DNA from 3 places in the Mesorhizobium sp. Cs1299R1N3 genome. Region 3 is predicted to be linked to each of the others. Evidence: riboswitches for the same ligand, from Rfam matches in the RefSeq annotation. Region 3 holds a riboswitch; each other region holds the start of a gene.

Region 1 (5,356 bases), on a different contig from region 3:
GTCTCGGCCGGCAATGCGCTGCTGTTCATGGCGATCTTCTGGGGCAAGGCAGGAAAACGCTTTGGCGGCAGACGCACCATGACGTTTGCCTATTTCGCGATGTCGGCGTCGCTGCTGGCGGCGGGCACGGTCGGAGCGGCAGAGCCGTTGCTGACCGGCACCTTCCTGTTGTGCGGCGCCTTCTTCACCATCGCGCTCGACGCGCTGGGCTCGACCGCCTTCATGCGCTCGGTGCGCTCCTATGAACGCGCGCAGATGGCGGCGGTCTACCGCACCTATCTCGACTTTTCCGAATTGACGCCGCCGCTTGTCTATTCGGTAGTGCTGGCCTTCTTCGGATTGGGATCGGTGTTCGTCACGCTCGGCCTGCTGGCGGCGTTTTGCGGCTTCATGACCTGGCGCTACCTGCCTAAATCCCTCTAAAAAATCAGAGCGAAAGCTCAGTATGGCGCTCGCGCACCCAATTGTGGAAGCGGTGCAAATCGTACTCCTCCGGCATCAGCACGCCGGCTGTATGGCGCATCGAGCGCAGGCCCTTCTGGTTGACCTCGCAGATCGCGGCATCCTCCTCCAGCACCTGTGTGCCGAAGGCGACGATGTTGTCGATATCGGTGGCGGCGAGCGCCTCGGGCGCGAACAGCCATTCGGCGGTCAATTCGGTCTGTTCGGGACCGAGCGGCACCAGCCGCACGGTCCTGACATAGTCGACATGGCCGACGATGAACATCGAGGGCAGGCTGGTGGCATAGGTCTGGCCGGCGGTGCGTTCCGCCTGCGTCAAGCCGGGGAAAACCGGCCCATGCGTCTGCCCATCACGCGACCATGTTTCAGCCCCGGCGCGCAGGCCGCCGGAGAATTCCGGCGCATCATTGTCGGCATGGCGCGTCCATTCGGGATCGTCATGCCGGCTCATCAGGCCGCGGCCATAGATCGGCACCAGCCGCGACAGGTCCTTGTGGACGCCCGGGCAGTGCAGGCACTCGTTGAAGTTTTCCCAGAAAATCTTCCAGTTGCAGTTCATCACCTTGCGCAGCACATGGCCTGACACCAGCGTGTCCAGCGGCCAGTTGCCGAGGTCGCCGGAGGCCGGGTCGAAGGATGACTGCGCTGAGCAGGCGGCATCTTCAGCAAGATTGACGAAGACGAAGCCCCGCCACACCGAGAGTGCAACGCGATAAAGCGGGTGGTCGGCCTTGTCGAAGCCGTCGGGCAGCGATTTCGACGGTACACGCACCAGATCGCCACGCAGCGAATACGACCAGGCATGGTACGGGCAGGTGATCAGCCGGGCCTTCAGGCGTCCTTCGCTTTCCTGGCAAAGCTGCGAGCCGCGATGCCGGCACGTATTGTGGAAGGCACGCAACTCGCCGGCGTCGTCGCGCAGCACAAGGATTTCCTGCGTACCGACGCGGAAGGTGCGGAATGCCAAAGGCTGGGCAAGGTCGGCCTCGCGGCAGACGAGCAGCCAATTTCTGTACCAGATGGCGTCGAGATCACGCTGATAGTTCTCCTGGTCCCAATAGGCCGATGAGGGCAGGGTCGGCTCGGTTCGGGTCAGGCCGCTATAGGGCTCGCGCCCGCTGGCATCAGGCTGCATGGCTGGCTTCCTGTCAGGTTGGCAGCCGACACCCGGCCATGAAGTTTGTCAATCAGGAGGGGAGCGGCCTTGCCGATACGACGCTCCTGCGCTGGCGACTGTCGGAATTTGGTTTGCCGCGCGCGGCGAATTTCCCTATAGTCACCAACGTCGTCGGTTCCTTTTTGGAGCCAAGAGGGAATGCGGTGCGGACAGGAATTCCTGTCCAATGCCGTGGCTGCCCCCGCAACTGTGTGCGGTAGTCCTCTCCATATGCCACTGAAGGTTTTCCTTCGGGAAGGTGGGGAAGGGCGCTTATCCGCGAGCCAGGAGACCTGCCGGCGACAGGAAACTGACTTCGATGCCCTCGGGTGGAGGGCGAAAGGACAAGACATGACTACCGCTTCCGTCTCCCTCGGCGCCTCCGTCTCCTCGCAGTCGCGCTTCATGCAGCTCGCGCTCGCGGCGCTGCTCGGCATGTTCGTCGTCGGCTTTGTCGGTTTCTCGCATATCGATGCGGTCCACAATGCCGCCCACGACTATCGCCACTCGATGGCATTTCCCTGCCACTAACGAGGATCTGACATCATGAATCTGTTTCGCAACGTCGTGTTCGTCGCGGCGATCGCGGGGCTCGTGGCCGGTGTCGTTCTCGCCTGCATGCAGGCCTATGCGACAGTGCCGCTGATCCTCAAGGCGGAAGTCTACGAACAGGCCGGCGGCGGCCATCACCATGACCACGCGGCTGCACCAGCAGCGAGCAACGATGCGGTGAGCACGGTCGCGCCCGCTGGGAATGCGATGAGTTCTGCCGCGCCAGCACCCGCCGAAGTCACGGCACCGGCGGAGGAAGACGAGGGTTGGGCGCCGGCCGACGGTGTCGAGCGTTTTGCCTTCAGCGTGGTTGCCAATATCGTCACCGGCATCGGCTTCGCGCTGGTCCTGGTCGCGGTTTCCGAGTTTGCCGGCGGCGTCGGCAATTGGCGCCAGGGCGTGTTCTGGGGGCTGGCCGGCTTTGCCGTGTTCACGCTGGCACCAGGCCTCGGCCTGCAGCCGGAACTGCCGGCAATGCCGGCGGCCGATCTGCTTGCGCGCCAGATCTGGTGGACGGCAACGGCCGCGGCGACGGCTATCGGCCTTGGCCTGATAGTGTTTCGCAGATCGCTGCCATTGACCATCCTCGCCGTCTTGCTGATCGTCGCCCCGCACGTCGTCGGCGCGCCGCAGCCCGACAGTTTCGAGACGCCTATCCCGGAAGGCCTGCACCATCAGTTCGTGGTGGCGGTGACGGTGACCAATCTGGTGTTCTGGCTGGTGCTCGGCGCGGTCGTGGGCGTGGTGCGCAGGCGCTTCACCGGCACGGCGACCAGCTTGCGCGACAGCTTTGCCTGATCGCGGCAAGCTGACTTTCATCATCGGTGGTGCGCGCTCCGGCAAGAGCGCGCACGCCGAAACCCTGGTGACGGCATTGCCCTCGTCATGGGCCTATATTGCCACGGCGCAAGCCTATGACGACGAGATGCATGAGCGCATCGCACTGCACCGCTCCCGGCGCGGCGAGGGCTGGTCGACCATCGACGCGCCGCTCGACCTTGCCGAAGCGCTGGAGGCCTTGCCGGATGATCAGCCGGTGCTTGTCGACTGCCTGACGCTATGGCTGACCAATCATATGCTGGCCGATCACGACGTCGAGACTGAGTGCCGACGGCTGGCCGACGTGCTGTCGCGGCCGCGCGGACCGTGGTTCGTGGTGTCGAACGAGGTCGGGCAAGGCATCGTGCCCGACAATGCGCTGGCGCGGCGTTTTCGCGACGACGCCGGCCGGCTCAACCAGCGGGTCGCCGCGGTTGCCGACACGGTGCTCCTGATGGTGGCGGGGCTACCGCTCAAGGTGAAGTGAAATGACTGACATCGACGGCAAGGATGAAGAACGCCATCGCGCCAAGATGGCCAAGCGCAAGGCCGTGCAGGACGCCGAGGTTGCGAGCAAGACGGTCGAGAAGGGGTTGCTGATCGTCAACACCGGTCCCGGCAAGGGCAAGACCACGGCCGCCTTCGGGCTGGCGCTGCGGATGCTCGGCTACGGCAATCGCGTCGGCGTCGTGCAATTCATCAAGGGCAAATGGCACACCGGCGAGAAGGATGCGTTTGCCGCCTTCGGCGACCGCGTCGTCTGGCACGCAATGGGCGAGGGTTTCACCTGGGAGACGCAGGACCTGAAGCGCGATATCGCCGCTGCCGAGACCGCCTGGGCCAAGGCACTGGAATTGATCGACGATCCCTCGATCAGCCTTGTCGTGCTCGACGAGCTCAACATTGCGTTGCGCTACGACTACCTCGATCTCGACAAGGTGGTTGCGGCGCTGAAGGGCCGGCGCGAGGGCCTGCATGTCGTCGTCACCGGCCGCAACGCCAAGCCAGCGCTGGTCGAGGCTGCGGATCTGGTCACCGAGATGGGCGCCACCAAGCATCATTTCTCGGCGGGCGTGAAAGCCCAGCAGGGCATCGAGTTTTAGAAAACCAGAACAGCGATCACCGCGACCAGGCCGAACAAGCCAATCAGCAGGAAATCAGCGATACGGTAGAGTTGCAGCGCCCGCCTGATGTCGCCGCTGTCGACATCGCTGCGGCCGCCTTCGCCCATGAAGATGTCGTCGACCATGACACCGCCATAGCTGCGTGGCCCGGCAAGCGCCAGACCAAGCGCGCCGGCCATGGCCGCTTCGGGCCAGCCGGCATTGGGCGAGCGGTGTTTTTTCGCGTCGCGCCGTACCGCTTGCCAGGCGCCGTGGGGGTCGGCGCCCTCGACCAAGAAGGAAGCGAGCACGATCAGCAGCGCGGTCAGCCGCGATGCCGGCAGGTTGATCCAATCGTCGAAGCGCGCCGCCGCCCAGCCGAACGCCTCATGGCGCGGGGTGTGGTGGCCGATCATCGAATCGGCGGTGTTGGCCGCCTTGTAGGCGGCGCCGCCGGCCAGCCCGCCAACGCCGGTCCAGAAGGCGGGGGCGACGATGCCATCGGAAAAATTCTCCGCCAGGCTTTCGATCGCCGCACGGCAGACGCCTGCCCGGTCCAGCGTTTCGGGATCGCGGCCGACGATCCGCGAGACGGCGGCGCGGCCCATGTCGAGGCCTCCACTGTCGAGCGCGTCGGCGACGGCTTCGACATGTTCGTGCAGGCTCTTCTGCGACAGAAGCGATGTTGCCAGAAGGACGGCAATGATCCATCCCAAGGGGACGAACCAGAGCAGAACGAGCTGCACGCAAAGACCTGTCAGCGCCGGCACCAGCACGATGACCAAAAGCGCCTGGACACCACGTTGGCGACGCAGTGCGTCGGGATCAGTGGCGCGGTTGAGCCTCAAGTCGAGAAAGGATATCAGCCTGCCGAACCACGTCACCGGATGGCCGATGGCGCGAAACAGCCAGTCGGGATAACCAAGGACGAATTCGACAACCAAGGACAGGAAAGCGATCAGGACTGACATGAAGCTTCTTGAAGGAGCGGTGGACCATGGTGGAAGTCTTGGCCGGGCAAGGGTGCTTTTCCCCAATGCCGTGCTGCCTTTCGTCGACCTCTCGACCGGTATCAATCCGCACTCCTACCCGCTTTTCCACCTGCCCGCCACCTCCCTGTGGCGGTTGCCGGAGGCCGCGCGTGGGCGCGAACTGATAGAGATCGCGGCCAACACCTATGGCGCGCCTTCCGCGGGAAACGTGGTGGCGGCGCCCGGGACCCAAATTCTGCTGCCGCGCGTAGCCTCGCTGGTGAAGCCCGGCA
Region 2 (5,356 bases), on a different contig from region 3:
GCCACTTCGCCCGCGTTCTGTCCCGCACCGGCCTGCTGCAGATCGATTCCGTCAGTGCGGTGGTTCGCGCCCACTACATGCCGCTCTATTCGCGTCTTGGCCCCTATCCCCTCGCTTTGCTCGACAACGCCGCCGTGACCCGCAAGCGCACGGTCTTCGAATACTGGGCGCATGAGGCCTCGTTCCTGCCGGTCGAGACCTACCCGCTGATGCGCTGGCGCATGCTGCGCGCCGAGCAAGGCGATGAAATGTATCTGGGGCTGGCCAAATGGGGCCGCGAGCACGCCGCCTATATAGAAAAGATCTACCGCGAGGTCGTCGCACGCGGCCCGGTCGCCGCTTCCGCGCTGGAGGGCCAGAAAGGCTCCGGCGGCTGGTGGGGCTGGAGCCACGCCAAGCACGCCTTCGAATGGCTGTTCTGGGCCGGGCGCATCACCACGGCGCACCGGCGCGGCTTCGAGCGCTTCTACGACCTGCCGGAGCGGGTGCTGCCGCAGGCGATCCTCGATACGCCGGTGCCCGCAACTGAAGACGCGCATCGTGAATTGCTGCGCATCTCCGCCCGCGCCCACGGCATCGCGACATCAGGCGACCTGCGCGACTATTTTCGACTCTCCCCCGCCGACATGAAAGGCCGGCTGGAGGAACTGGTCGAACTCGGCGAACTGCTGCCTGTTCGCGTCGAGGGCTGGGACAAGCCGGCTTACCTCTATAGAGACGCGCGTTTGCCACGCAAGATCGAGGCCCGCGCCCTGCTGGCGCCGTTCGACCCCGTTGTCTTCGAGCGCTCGCGCTCAGAGCGGCTGTTCAATTTTCACTACCGGATCGAGATCTACACGCCGGCCGACAAGCGCCAATACGGCTATTACGTCCTGCCCTTCCTGCTCGGCGACAGGATCGTTGCGCGCGTCGACCTCAAGGCAGACCGGCCGGCAAGTGTCCTGCGTGTCCATGCCGCTTACGCCGAGGCCTGCGCACCGCCCGGAACCGCCGCTCAGCTCTTCGAGGAATTGAAGCAGATGCAGGACTGGCTTGGCCTCGAACGCATCGAAGTGACGCCTGCCGGCGATCTGGGCCCGGCGCTGTCCGACATCACGGTGTCGTAAGCTCGCGTTGACACCGCTGCCCGCAAGAGCCTAAATCGGATCCAGACGGTCTCCTCTCGGCAAAGGGAGGAGCCAAGAGGGAATGCGGTGCGGGATTGAAAAATCCCAAATCCGCGGCTGTCCCCGCAACTGTGAGCGAAGAGCCAAGGCCGAAAGCCACTGGGATTGTCCCGGGAAGGCGGCTACCCAAAGGCGATGACCCGCGAGCCAGGAGACCTGCCGTCTGGAATGCAAGTATCCGATCGCCCGGCGGGTTTTCCGGGCAAGGAGCCTGATTTGGATCGCGACAGCAGTTTTTCGGCTGAAACAACGGACATTTCGTCCGGCGGGGATGATTCCCTGGCCGGCATCACTGTCATCGTCTGCGCCTCCTGTCGCGACGAGACCGGCTCCGACGCCCACCCTCGGGCCGGCGAACTTTTGGCCGAAGATACGCGCCAGGCCGCCTCGGGCGACAACATCCGCATCCGCACCGTCGAATGCCTCGGCAATTGCAAACGCCGACTGAGCGCCGCGATCCTGCGTGACGGGTGCTGGAGCTATGTCTTCGGCGATCTGACCACGACCAGCGGCGCCGATCTCGTCACCGGCGCGAAACTCTTCGCCACCTCCAGCGACGGCCTCATTCCCTGGCGAGGCCGGCCCGATAGCCTCAAGCGCGGCCTCGTGGCCCGCATCCCTCCCCTCGACATGCTGAAAGACTTGATATGACCGCATCCGTTTCCCGTGTTCCCTGCACCGTCGTCACCGGTTTCCTCGGCGCCGGCAAGACGACTCTGGTCCGCCATCTCCTGGAAAACGCCGGCGGCAAGCGTATCGCGATCATTGTCAACGAGTTCGGTGACATCGGCATCGACGGCGAGATCCTCAAGGGCTGCGGTATCGACACCTGCCCAGCGGAAAACATCGTCGAGCTGGCCAATGGCTGCATCTGCTGCACCGTCGCCGACGATTTCGTGCCGGCGCTCGACCAGATCCTGTCGCTGACGCCGAAGGTTGACCATATCCTGATCGAAACCTCGGGCCTCGCTTTGCCCAAGCCGCTGGTCCAGGCCTTCCAGTGGCCGACGGTGAAGAGCCGCGTGACCGTCGATGGCGTCATCGCCGTGGTCGATGGTCCCGCACTTGCCGAAGGTCGCGTCGCCAACGACATGGACGCCCTGCAGGCGCAGCGCGCCGGGGATGAAAGCCTCGACCATGATGATCCGGTCGAGGAGGTGTTCGAGGACCAGATCGCCTGCGCCGATCTGATCATCCTGTCGAAGAGCGACCTGATGGACGCCGCCGGTTCGGCCCGCGCCAACGCCATCGTCAACGAACACTCCGCACGCGCCGTGAAGATCGTGCCGACGTCTCACGGCAAGGTCGATCCCTCGGTGCTGCTCGGGCTTGGTCTCGCCGTCGAGGACGACATCGAGAACCGCAAATCCCATCACGACGGCGCATTCGACCACGAGCATGACGACTTCGACTCGTTCATCGTCGACATGCCCTCGATCGCCAATCCGGACGAACTGGCAAGACGCGTCGCCGCCGCCGCCGAACAGGAAAACGTGCTGCGGGTGAAAGGCTTCGTCGAGGTTGGTGGCAAGCCGATGCGGCTCCTGCTGCAGGCCGTCGGCCCGCGCGTCAATCATTACTACGACCGGGCCTGGACCGCCGGGGACGACCGCCGCTCGCGCCTCGTCGTCATTGGCCTCAAGGGGCTGAACCGTCCGGCGATCGAACGTATCCTCGCCGGCTGATTTTCAGGCACGGGCCGCGATGCACATCCTCACCACGAACTCCGCCTCGCTCGACGATCTCGCCGAGCCTGTCGACCTCCGGCAGGTGCCGGCGGATATCGTGGCCTTGTCCTTCACCGACAGCGATCTCGCCGGGCTGGCGGCGGCATGGAAGGCCGACGCCGATCGCTTGCCGTCGATGCGGCTCGCCGCACTGCGCGACCTGCGCCATCCCATGTCCGTCGATCTCTGGATCGACAGCGTCGCCCGCCATGCCAAGGTCATCATGGTGCGCATCCTCGGCGGCTACGACTGGTGGCGCTATGGCTGCGACCAGCTCGCGGCAATCGCCCGCGAGCGCGGCATAAAGCTGGCGCTGCTTCCGGGTGAAAGCCATGACGAGGATCTCAGGCTGATCGAAGCCTCGACGCTGCCGCGCGCCGAACTCGACGGCCTGCTCGGCTATTTCCGCGAGGGCGGCCCGGCCAATATGAGCGCCCTGGTGCACAGGCTGGCAGGCCTGGCTGGACAGGATATGCCCGTCGCCAGTCCGGTCAGCGTGCCGAAGGCTGGTTACTATCAATCTGGATTGGGGGTCGCAGAACAGCCGGACCTTTCAAATGCCGGCGCTCCCATCATCCCGATTCTCTTCTACCGATCGATGCTGCTTGCAGCCGATGTCGCCCCGATCGATGCGCTGGCCGAGGCTTTGCACTCCCAGGGACTGGCACCGGTCCCGATCTTCGTTTCCAGTCTCAAGGATCCGGTGTCCCTGGCGTTCGTCGAAAATGCCATCGCATCGCTGAAACCCGCCGCCATCATCACCGCGACAGCTTTCGCTTCTGGCGCCGAGCCCGGCGTGGAAACCCCGTTCGACCGCGCCGGCGTGCCTGTCTTCCAGGTCATCGTCGCCACCACGCGCCGCGACGTATGGGAAAACAATCAGCGCGGACTGGCGCCCGCCGACCTTGCCATGCATGTCGTGCTGCCCGAACTCGATGGCCGCATCCTTGCCGGCGCCATCTCTTTCAAGGGCGAGAGCGATGTCGACCCGGCGCTGGGCCACCGCGCCTTGGCCAACCGGCCGGAACTGGATCGTGTTGAGCAAGTGGCTAGGCGCGTAGAGGCCTTCACCCGTTTGCAGCAGACCCCGCGCGCCGAACGCAAGCTGGCGATCCTCATTCCCGATTATCCCAGTGCTCCCGGCCGCACCGGCTATGCGGTCGGGCTGGATGTGCCGTCCAGCGTGCTGGCCATACTGCGGGACTTGAGCGAACAGGGCTATGCCGTTGATGGGATTCCGCAAACGCCGCGTGAATTGCTGGATTTGCTGGAGCGCGGCGACGGTGGGCTGAGGCTGGAAGACTATCACTCCTTTTCGACGGAGTTGCCAGGAGCGGCAATGGCCGCAGTTGAGGCTGCTTGGGGCAGAGCGGAAAGCGTGACAGGTCGTCGCGAGGCGCCCCCCTCTGTCCTGCCGGACATCTCCCCCTCAAGGGGGGAGATCGAGCCCTCATCACCGTTTTCGCCAATGCCCACTGTCGCAGAGGCGAGCGGAGCGCCGAAGCTGCCAATCTCCCCCCTAGAGGGGGAGATGTCCGGCAGGACAGAGGGGGGCGCCTCGCGAAGACCTTCGCTATCAGGCAAAAAACACTTCGCCTTCCGCGCCGCGCATTTCGGCAACATCACCGTCGCACTCGCCCCCGACCGCGGCCGTTCCGCGGACCGCCGCGCCGACTACCACGATCCGACGCTGCCTCCGCGCCACGCTTTGATCGCGTTCGGCCTGTGGCTGCGCAAATCGCTTGGCGTCCACGCTCTCATCCATGTCGGCGCACACGGCACGCTGGAATGGCTGCCCGGCAAGACCGTCGCGCTTTCGCAAGCCTGCTTTCCCGAGATCGTGACCGGCTCCCTGCCCGTCATCTATCCCTTCATCGTCTCCAACCCCGGCGAAGCGGCACAGGCCAAACGGCGCATTGCCGCGGTCACCCTTGGTCATCTGCCGCCGCCGCTGACAGGCGCCGGACTGGACGAGAACCAGCAACGGCTCGAACGGCTGGTCGACGAATACGCCCAGGCCGACGGCCTCGACCGCCGTCGTCGTGACCGGCTGGCGAAACTGATTGTCGAAACCGCGCAAAAGACCGGCCTCGCCTCCGAAGCCGGCGTCGCCAAAACCGATGCGCCCGACGAAGCGCTGCGCCGCATCGACGCCTGGCTCTGCGATCTCAAGGACTTTGCCATCAAGGACGGGCTGCATATCTATGGTCGCGTCCCGGACGACGAGCCCGATCCCATGCGCAGGCAAAGCGCGGAAGCCGAGAAGGCCGCGCTGCTCGGCGCGCTCGATGGCCGTCACGTCATGGCGGGCCCGGCCGGCGCGCCCGCGCGCGGGCGCTCCGATGTCTTGCCCACTGGCCGCAACCTGTTCACCTCGGACCCGCGCACCATGCCGACCCCGACCGCCTATGATCTCGGCAAGGCGGCGGCGGAAGAAGTGGTGCGCGCCTACATGCAATCGCA
Region 3 (5,356 bases):
TTGTCGAGCCGCCTGCGGCCAGCCCGATCAGAGCCTGGGCGTCCGCTCCGGACGAAAGCGCTTGCCACACCTTGCTGCCGGAATCCGAGAAGCCGAAATATTTGCCATTGGCAAGGTTGAGCACCACGGCTTCGCCATCGAAGGATTCGAAAACGATATCCCGGCTCGCAACCGCATAGGCATGGGATTCATGCATCATTGTTGCCCCGCTCTGCATTTCCTGCCCGCTAGCAGGACCGCTTCCACCGACAACGGCTGTAAACTTTCGGGTCTTCCTTGGCAAGGTAACCATCGCCGGCAAGGCGCGGACCATTCCCGGATCAGTCGAAGGCCGGGCGGATCAAGCCTCGATTTCCAGTGCCGACAGTGGCTTTGAACAGCAGGCCAGGATGAAGCCATCATCGATCTCGTGATCGAGGATGCCGCCATTGTGGCTCATCTCGACGCTGCCGGAGACTTTCTTCACCTTGCAGGTTCCGCACAGGCCGAATTCGCAGGCAGCCGGTATCCGCACGCCCGAAGCACGCGCTGTCTGCAGCACGGTCTGGCCGGCGACACAGTCGGCGTCGACGTCCGAAAGCGCGAAGCGGATCGGCGTTGCGGCTTCGACGGGGACAGCCACACCGTCCTGCGCCGGCGCCGCGAATGGCACCGGGATTTCCTCAACGGTCGGCGCGGCAAAGCTCTCCTGATGATACTTTGCCATGTCGAAGCCGGCGGCTTCGAGCATGCCGCGCACGGCGCCCATGAAGGGATCGGGGCCGCAGCAGAAGATTTCGCGTTCGCGGAAATCGGGCGCCAGCAGCGGCAGCCGGATAGCGTCGATGCGGCCCATATGGCCATACCAGCCCTCGCGGCTCGACCGTTCCTCGATCATGAAGCCGAGCGACACGCCCGGCATGTGGCCGCCGAGCAGCTCCAGCTCCTTGCGGAAGATGATCTCTTCCGGGCGCCGCGCGCAGTTGACGAAGCCGACATCGGTCCATGGCGCGCAGTCGTTCAGCCAGCGCAGCATCGACATCATCGGCGTCACGCCGGAACCGGCCGAGATGAACAGATATTTCGCCGCCGGATGGCCGTGCAGTGAAAAGTCGCCGCTTGGTCCATAGGCCTTGACGTGCGAGCCGGGCGCCAGGTGATCGAACATCCAGCGTGTGCCGATGCTGCCCACCTGCGCCTTCACTGTCACCGCGATCGAGAATGGCCGCGACGGTGACGATGACAGCGTATAGGTGCGCATCAGCGGCCCGTCCGGTGTCGGCAATTCCAGCGTCACGAACTGGCCCGGCTTGTAGCGGAACCAGGTCTGGTTGTCGGAGCGGAAGGTGAAGGTCTTGACGTCGGGCGCCTCGTCGGTGACGCCGGTCACTTCCAGCACCTGCAGCCTGTCGTTCCAGGGCGCCATCTGGTCGAGATGGCGATAGAGGCCGAGATCCGTCATCGCATTCATCCTCTTGTCCCCTTTGTTCCGCGCATGTCCAAAACCGCCGTCTTTGGCGATATGCCTTAGGCAACGCTGCGCAGGGCCGGCCGGCCGCCTTCGGCAAGCCGTGGCCCGATGAAGGACGCGTACCACTCGACGAACTGGATCACGCCGCCCTCATGCAGCTCCGAATAGGGGCCTGGCTCGTAGGCCGGCGACAGGATGCCGAAGGCGTTTTCCTCGACGATGCGGCGATCCTGGTCGTTGGTCTCGGTCCAGACATGGGTGAGTTCCGCGAGATCGTAATCGACGCCCTCGACCGCATCCTTATGCACCAGCCATTTGGTTGTCACCGCCGTTTCCGTGGCGCTGATCGGCAGCACCCGGAAGGTGACGGCGTGGTCGCCCAGGATGTGGTTCCAGGTCGTCGGATAGTGGTAAAGCAGCAACGAACCGATGCGGTCGGTTGAAACGCTGTCGGAAAGATTCCTCTCGACCGCGCGCTTTCCCGTCATCGTGTAGCTGACGGCATCGCGCAGCAGCGGCGCGCGGGTCGCGCGATACTGGCCGGCCGGATCGATGCGGAACTTGCTCGGCAGGCCGGCCGCTTCGCATTTCGCCCAGTGCGCCAGCATCTCCGGATCGCTGTCGGCGCCTTGCACGCCGGTCACCGTCGGTGCTTCCGGGAAGGTCTTGCAGAGTTCGGGATGGTTGCCGGCGCAATGATAGCATTCGCGGTTGTTTTCCCAGACCAGCTTCCAGTTCCCCTTCTCGATGATGGTGCTCTCGAAGGCGACTTTTGCCTCACGCAGCCGGTGCGGCAAAAGGTAGGGCTCGATCATCGCCCGCATCGGCGCGAAATCGGCGGGCTCGCTGGCCAGACAGATGAAGATGTAGCCGCCAACGCTTTCGCAGGCGACGGGCTTCAGGCCGTACTGGCTCTTGTCGAACCCATCGGCCATCTGGCGGGCGAACAGCAGCCGGCCGTCGAGCTCGTAGGTCCATTGGTGATAGGGACAGACCAGTTTGGCGGCCGTGCCCTTATCACTGTTGCAGACGCGGCTGCCGCGATGGCGGCAGGAATTGTGGAAGGCGTTGATCTTGCCCTGCTGATCGCGCACCAGCACGACCGGATAATCGCCGATCTGCACGGTGATGAAGCTGCCCGGCTTGGGCAATTCGCAATCATGGCCGATGAACAGCCAGTCGCGATACCAGATCAACTCCATGTCCAGCTTGAAGTAGTCCGGGTCGGTGTAAAAGGGCTGTTCCAGCGAAAAGCCTTGTCTGCGGCTGTTCAAGAGCCTCAGCATGTCGTTGCGCGCGTCCATGTCCTGTCCTCAGTTTCAAGGACTGAACTGGTGGTGATTGAGGAAGGACTGGGCGCAGATCGGCGAAAAGCCGGACAAACACCATCCGCCTCTTGACCGCCCACCGCGATCAGTCGAGTTCTAGCGATCTCGGGCTGGTTTCCGGGCTCTGGAGTTGTCCTTGCGGACCATCGCGACACCTTCCCAGGCTTTCGCCCAGTGGTCTCCCGTTGCGACTTGAACTCCACCACCGTTGCGGGGGCAGCGCCGGAATCTGACCGGCTTCCCAATTCTCCGCTCCGTCGTCACGCAGCGGCACCTGAGATGCCCGATCTAACCACGACAGGCTTTGCGACATCGGCACGAAAGCGACATCGCATCCATGCGGCGCGACACGCATGCTGGATCGTCATGAGAGGCTTGTAGCCGCGGGAATCGCCTTCTGTCGCCAAGCCGCGCCGGCACCGTCATCGACCCTTTTGCCGGCAGCAAATAGGTTAACAGTTTCAAAAAGTGACTATTAGCAGGGACTAAAATCGAACCGAACGGTTCGTTTCTGTTGACGGTGCGTGCAAGACGCTGTGAACGCCGAGCCTCCGACACAGTTGGTGATCGAGGTGCTGCTTTAAGATAATCACTTGATATTACAAGAGAAAATAAGAGATGTGGAAGGCGCTGGTACAATTTCAAGTGGTGGAGTCATGGTCCACGCTGAACAACTTCGTGATTGGAAACGGCAAGGGTGCTCTCCCACATCGGGGCTGTCCGAACGACGCGATTTAATCCCAAGACACGCCGCTAGACGGACGGAAAAAATACTGGAGTACCAAAAAATGAAAAAGATCATTCTCACTGCCGCCGCCCTTCTGGCTGTTTCCGGCAGCGCCTTCGCTGGGAGCGACAATTACGGTTCGAACGGCGCCAACCAGCCTGCTGCCGCGGTGGACAGCTCGTACACCGCTTCCACCTCCACCAAGACGTCGGAGCCTGTTGCTCAGACGCCTGCTCAGGGCAGCGATCGCAACCTCTTCGGCCGCTAACGGCCTGTCCCCACGGACGGCGGGCTTGCCCGCCGATCCGGTGGAATTCAAGAAATTCAGGAGTGTCTAAAATGAACAAGATCCTTATTGCCGCCACCGCCGTTCTGGCCATTTCCGGCAGCGCTTTTGCCAGCGACAGCTATGGCTCCAACGGTGCCAACCAGCCTGCCGCCGCGGTGGACAACTCGTACACCGCTTCGGTCGACAAGTCGGCTCCTGCCAGCCAGGAGCCCGTCCAGCACGGCGCCGATCGCAACCTGTTCGGCAACAACTAACATCTCTTCAAGCAAGGACGGCGCGCTCAGCCCGCCCCTTGAATTCGAAAAAATCGGAGTACCAAAATGAAAAAGATTGTTCTTACCGCCGCCGCTCTTCTGATTGCCGCTGGCAGCGCCTATGCCGGCAACGACAACGTTGGCGACACCGACATCAACAAGCTGGCGACCGTCAACGTCGACACCTCGCATACGGGCTCGATCCGCAAGAGCGAATCGCCTGTCTACAAGCTGCTCAATTCGTCGGGCGACGTACAGAAGTCCGCCCCTCAGGGCGCAGACCGCAACCTCTTCGGCAACAACTAACCAGCCGTGGTGATATACAAAAGAGAGCGGCGGGCTTACCCGCCGCTCTCTTTTTGCGTTGTCGAGACAGCTTGTGGTCTCAGGCGGCTTTTGCTTCCGCTTCCTGCAGGGCGAACGACCGTCCATCCGCATCGAAGATATGAAGATCTGCGGCATTGGCGGTCAGCCGCAGCGTCGAGCCCCGCTTGACCTCGACATTGCCCGGCAACTTGGTCACCAGCGGCAGGTCGGCACGGCCGATGTCGATATAGACCAGCTGAACCTCACCGAGCTGCTCGAGATAATCGACCGTCCCCTCGAACAGATAATCGCTACCACTGGCGATCGCGAGATCTTCCGGCCGCACGCCGAAGCTTACCGCCGCTCCTTTTGCCGAAGCAGGCGTCGCGATCGGTACCGTCGCCTTGCGGCCGCCGACATGACTGACGATGGTCGGATTGCCCGTCTTGTCGACCGTCGCCGGCAGGATGTTCATGGCCGGTGAGCCGATGAACTGGGCGACGAAGAGGTTGCCGGGGTTCTTGTAGAGCTCCATCGGCGTGCCGACCTGCTCGATGTGGCCATCCTTCAGCACGACGATGCGGTCGGCCAGCGTCATCGCCTCGACCTGGTCGTGCGTGACATAGATCATGGTCGTGTTGGGCATCGATTCCTTGAGCTTGGCGATCTCGATGCGCGTGGCGACGCGCAGCGCCGCGTCAAGGTTCGACAGCGGTTCGTCGAACAGGAACACTTTCGGATTGCGCACGATGGCGCGGCCGATGGCGACACGCTGGCGCTGGCCGCCCGACATCGCCTTGGGCAGGCGGTCGAGATATTTGGTCAACTGCAGGATCTCGGCTGCCTGCCGTACCCGCTTGTCGATCTCGGCCTTGCTTTCCTTGCCGATCTTCATCGAGAAGGCCATGTTGTCGTAGACGGTCATGTGCGGATAGAGCGCATAGGACTGGAACACCATGGCGATGCCGCGCTTCGACGGCGGTACGTCGTTGACCACCTGGC

The links. Region 3 has a riboswitch for cobalamin ahead of O7B34_RS04410 (aromatic ring-hydroxylating oxygenase subunit alpha). Riboswitches for the same ligand answer to the same signal wherever they lie in the genome.
Region 1: another riboswitch for cobalamin. It lies ahead of O7B34_RS10025 (CbtB domain-containing protein); the one in region 3 lies ahead of O7B34_RS04410 (aromatic ring-hydroxylating oxygenase subunit alpha).
Region 2: another riboswitch for cobalamin. It lies ahead of O7B34_RS09795 (DUF1636 family protein); the one in region 3 lies ahead of O7B34_RS04410 (aromatic ring-hydroxylating oxygenase subunit alpha).

The regions. Positions count from the first base shown of each region.
Region 1 is NZ_JAPYKQ010000003.1:308,208-313,563, forward strand. It holds gene O7B34_RS10015 (MFS transporter) at 1-423, shown strand, start outside; gene O7B34_RS10020 (aromatic ring-hydroxylating oxygenase subunit alpha) at 428-1,597, opposite strand; cobalamin riboswitch at 1,735-1,933, shown strand; gene O7B34_RS10025 (CbtB domain-containing protein) at 1,970-2,149, shown strand; gene O7B34_RS10030 (CbtA family protein) at 2,165-2,968, shown strand; gene cobU (bifunctional adenosylcobinamide kinase/adenosylcobinamide-phosphate guanylyltransferase) at 2,961-3,476, shown strand; gene cobO (cob(I)yrinic acid a,c-diamide adenosyltransferase) at 3,478-4,092, shown strand; gene cbiB (adenosylcobinamide-phosphate synthase CbiB) at 4,089-5,063, opposite strand; gene cobD (threonine-phosphate decarboxylase CobD) at 5,062-5,356, shown strand, end outside.
Region 2 is NZ_JAPYKQ010000003.1:260,669-266,024, reverse strand. It holds gene O7B34_RS09800 (winged helix-turn-helix domain-containing protein) at 1-1,106, shown strand, start outside; cobalamin riboswitch at 1,136-1,344, shown strand; gene O7B34_RS09795 (DUF1636 family protein) at 1,383-1,817, shown strand; gene cobW (cobalamin biosynthesis protein CobW) at 1,814-2,851, shown strand; gene O7B34_RS09785 (cobaltochelatase subunit CobN) at 2,871-5,356, shown strand, end outside.
Region 3 is NZ_JAPYKQ010000001.1:953,462-958,817, reverse strand. It holds gene O7B34_RS04420 (PqqD family protein) at 1-199, opposite strand, end outside; gene O7B34_RS04415 (hybrid-cluster NAD(P)-dependent oxidoreductase) at 341-1,441, opposite strand; gene O7B34_RS04410 (aromatic ring-hydroxylating oxygenase subunit alpha) at 1,507-2,754, opposite strand; cobalamin riboswitch at 2,870-3,071, opposite strand; gene O7B34_RS04405 (DUF680 domain-containing protein) at 3,567-3,773, shown strand; gene O7B34_RS04400 (DUF680 domain-containing protein) at 3,845-4,048, shown strand; gene O7B34_RS04395 (DUF680 domain-containing protein) at 4,115-4,354, shown strand; gene O7B34_RS04390 (ABC transporter ATP-binding protein) at 4,434-5,356, opposite strand, start outside.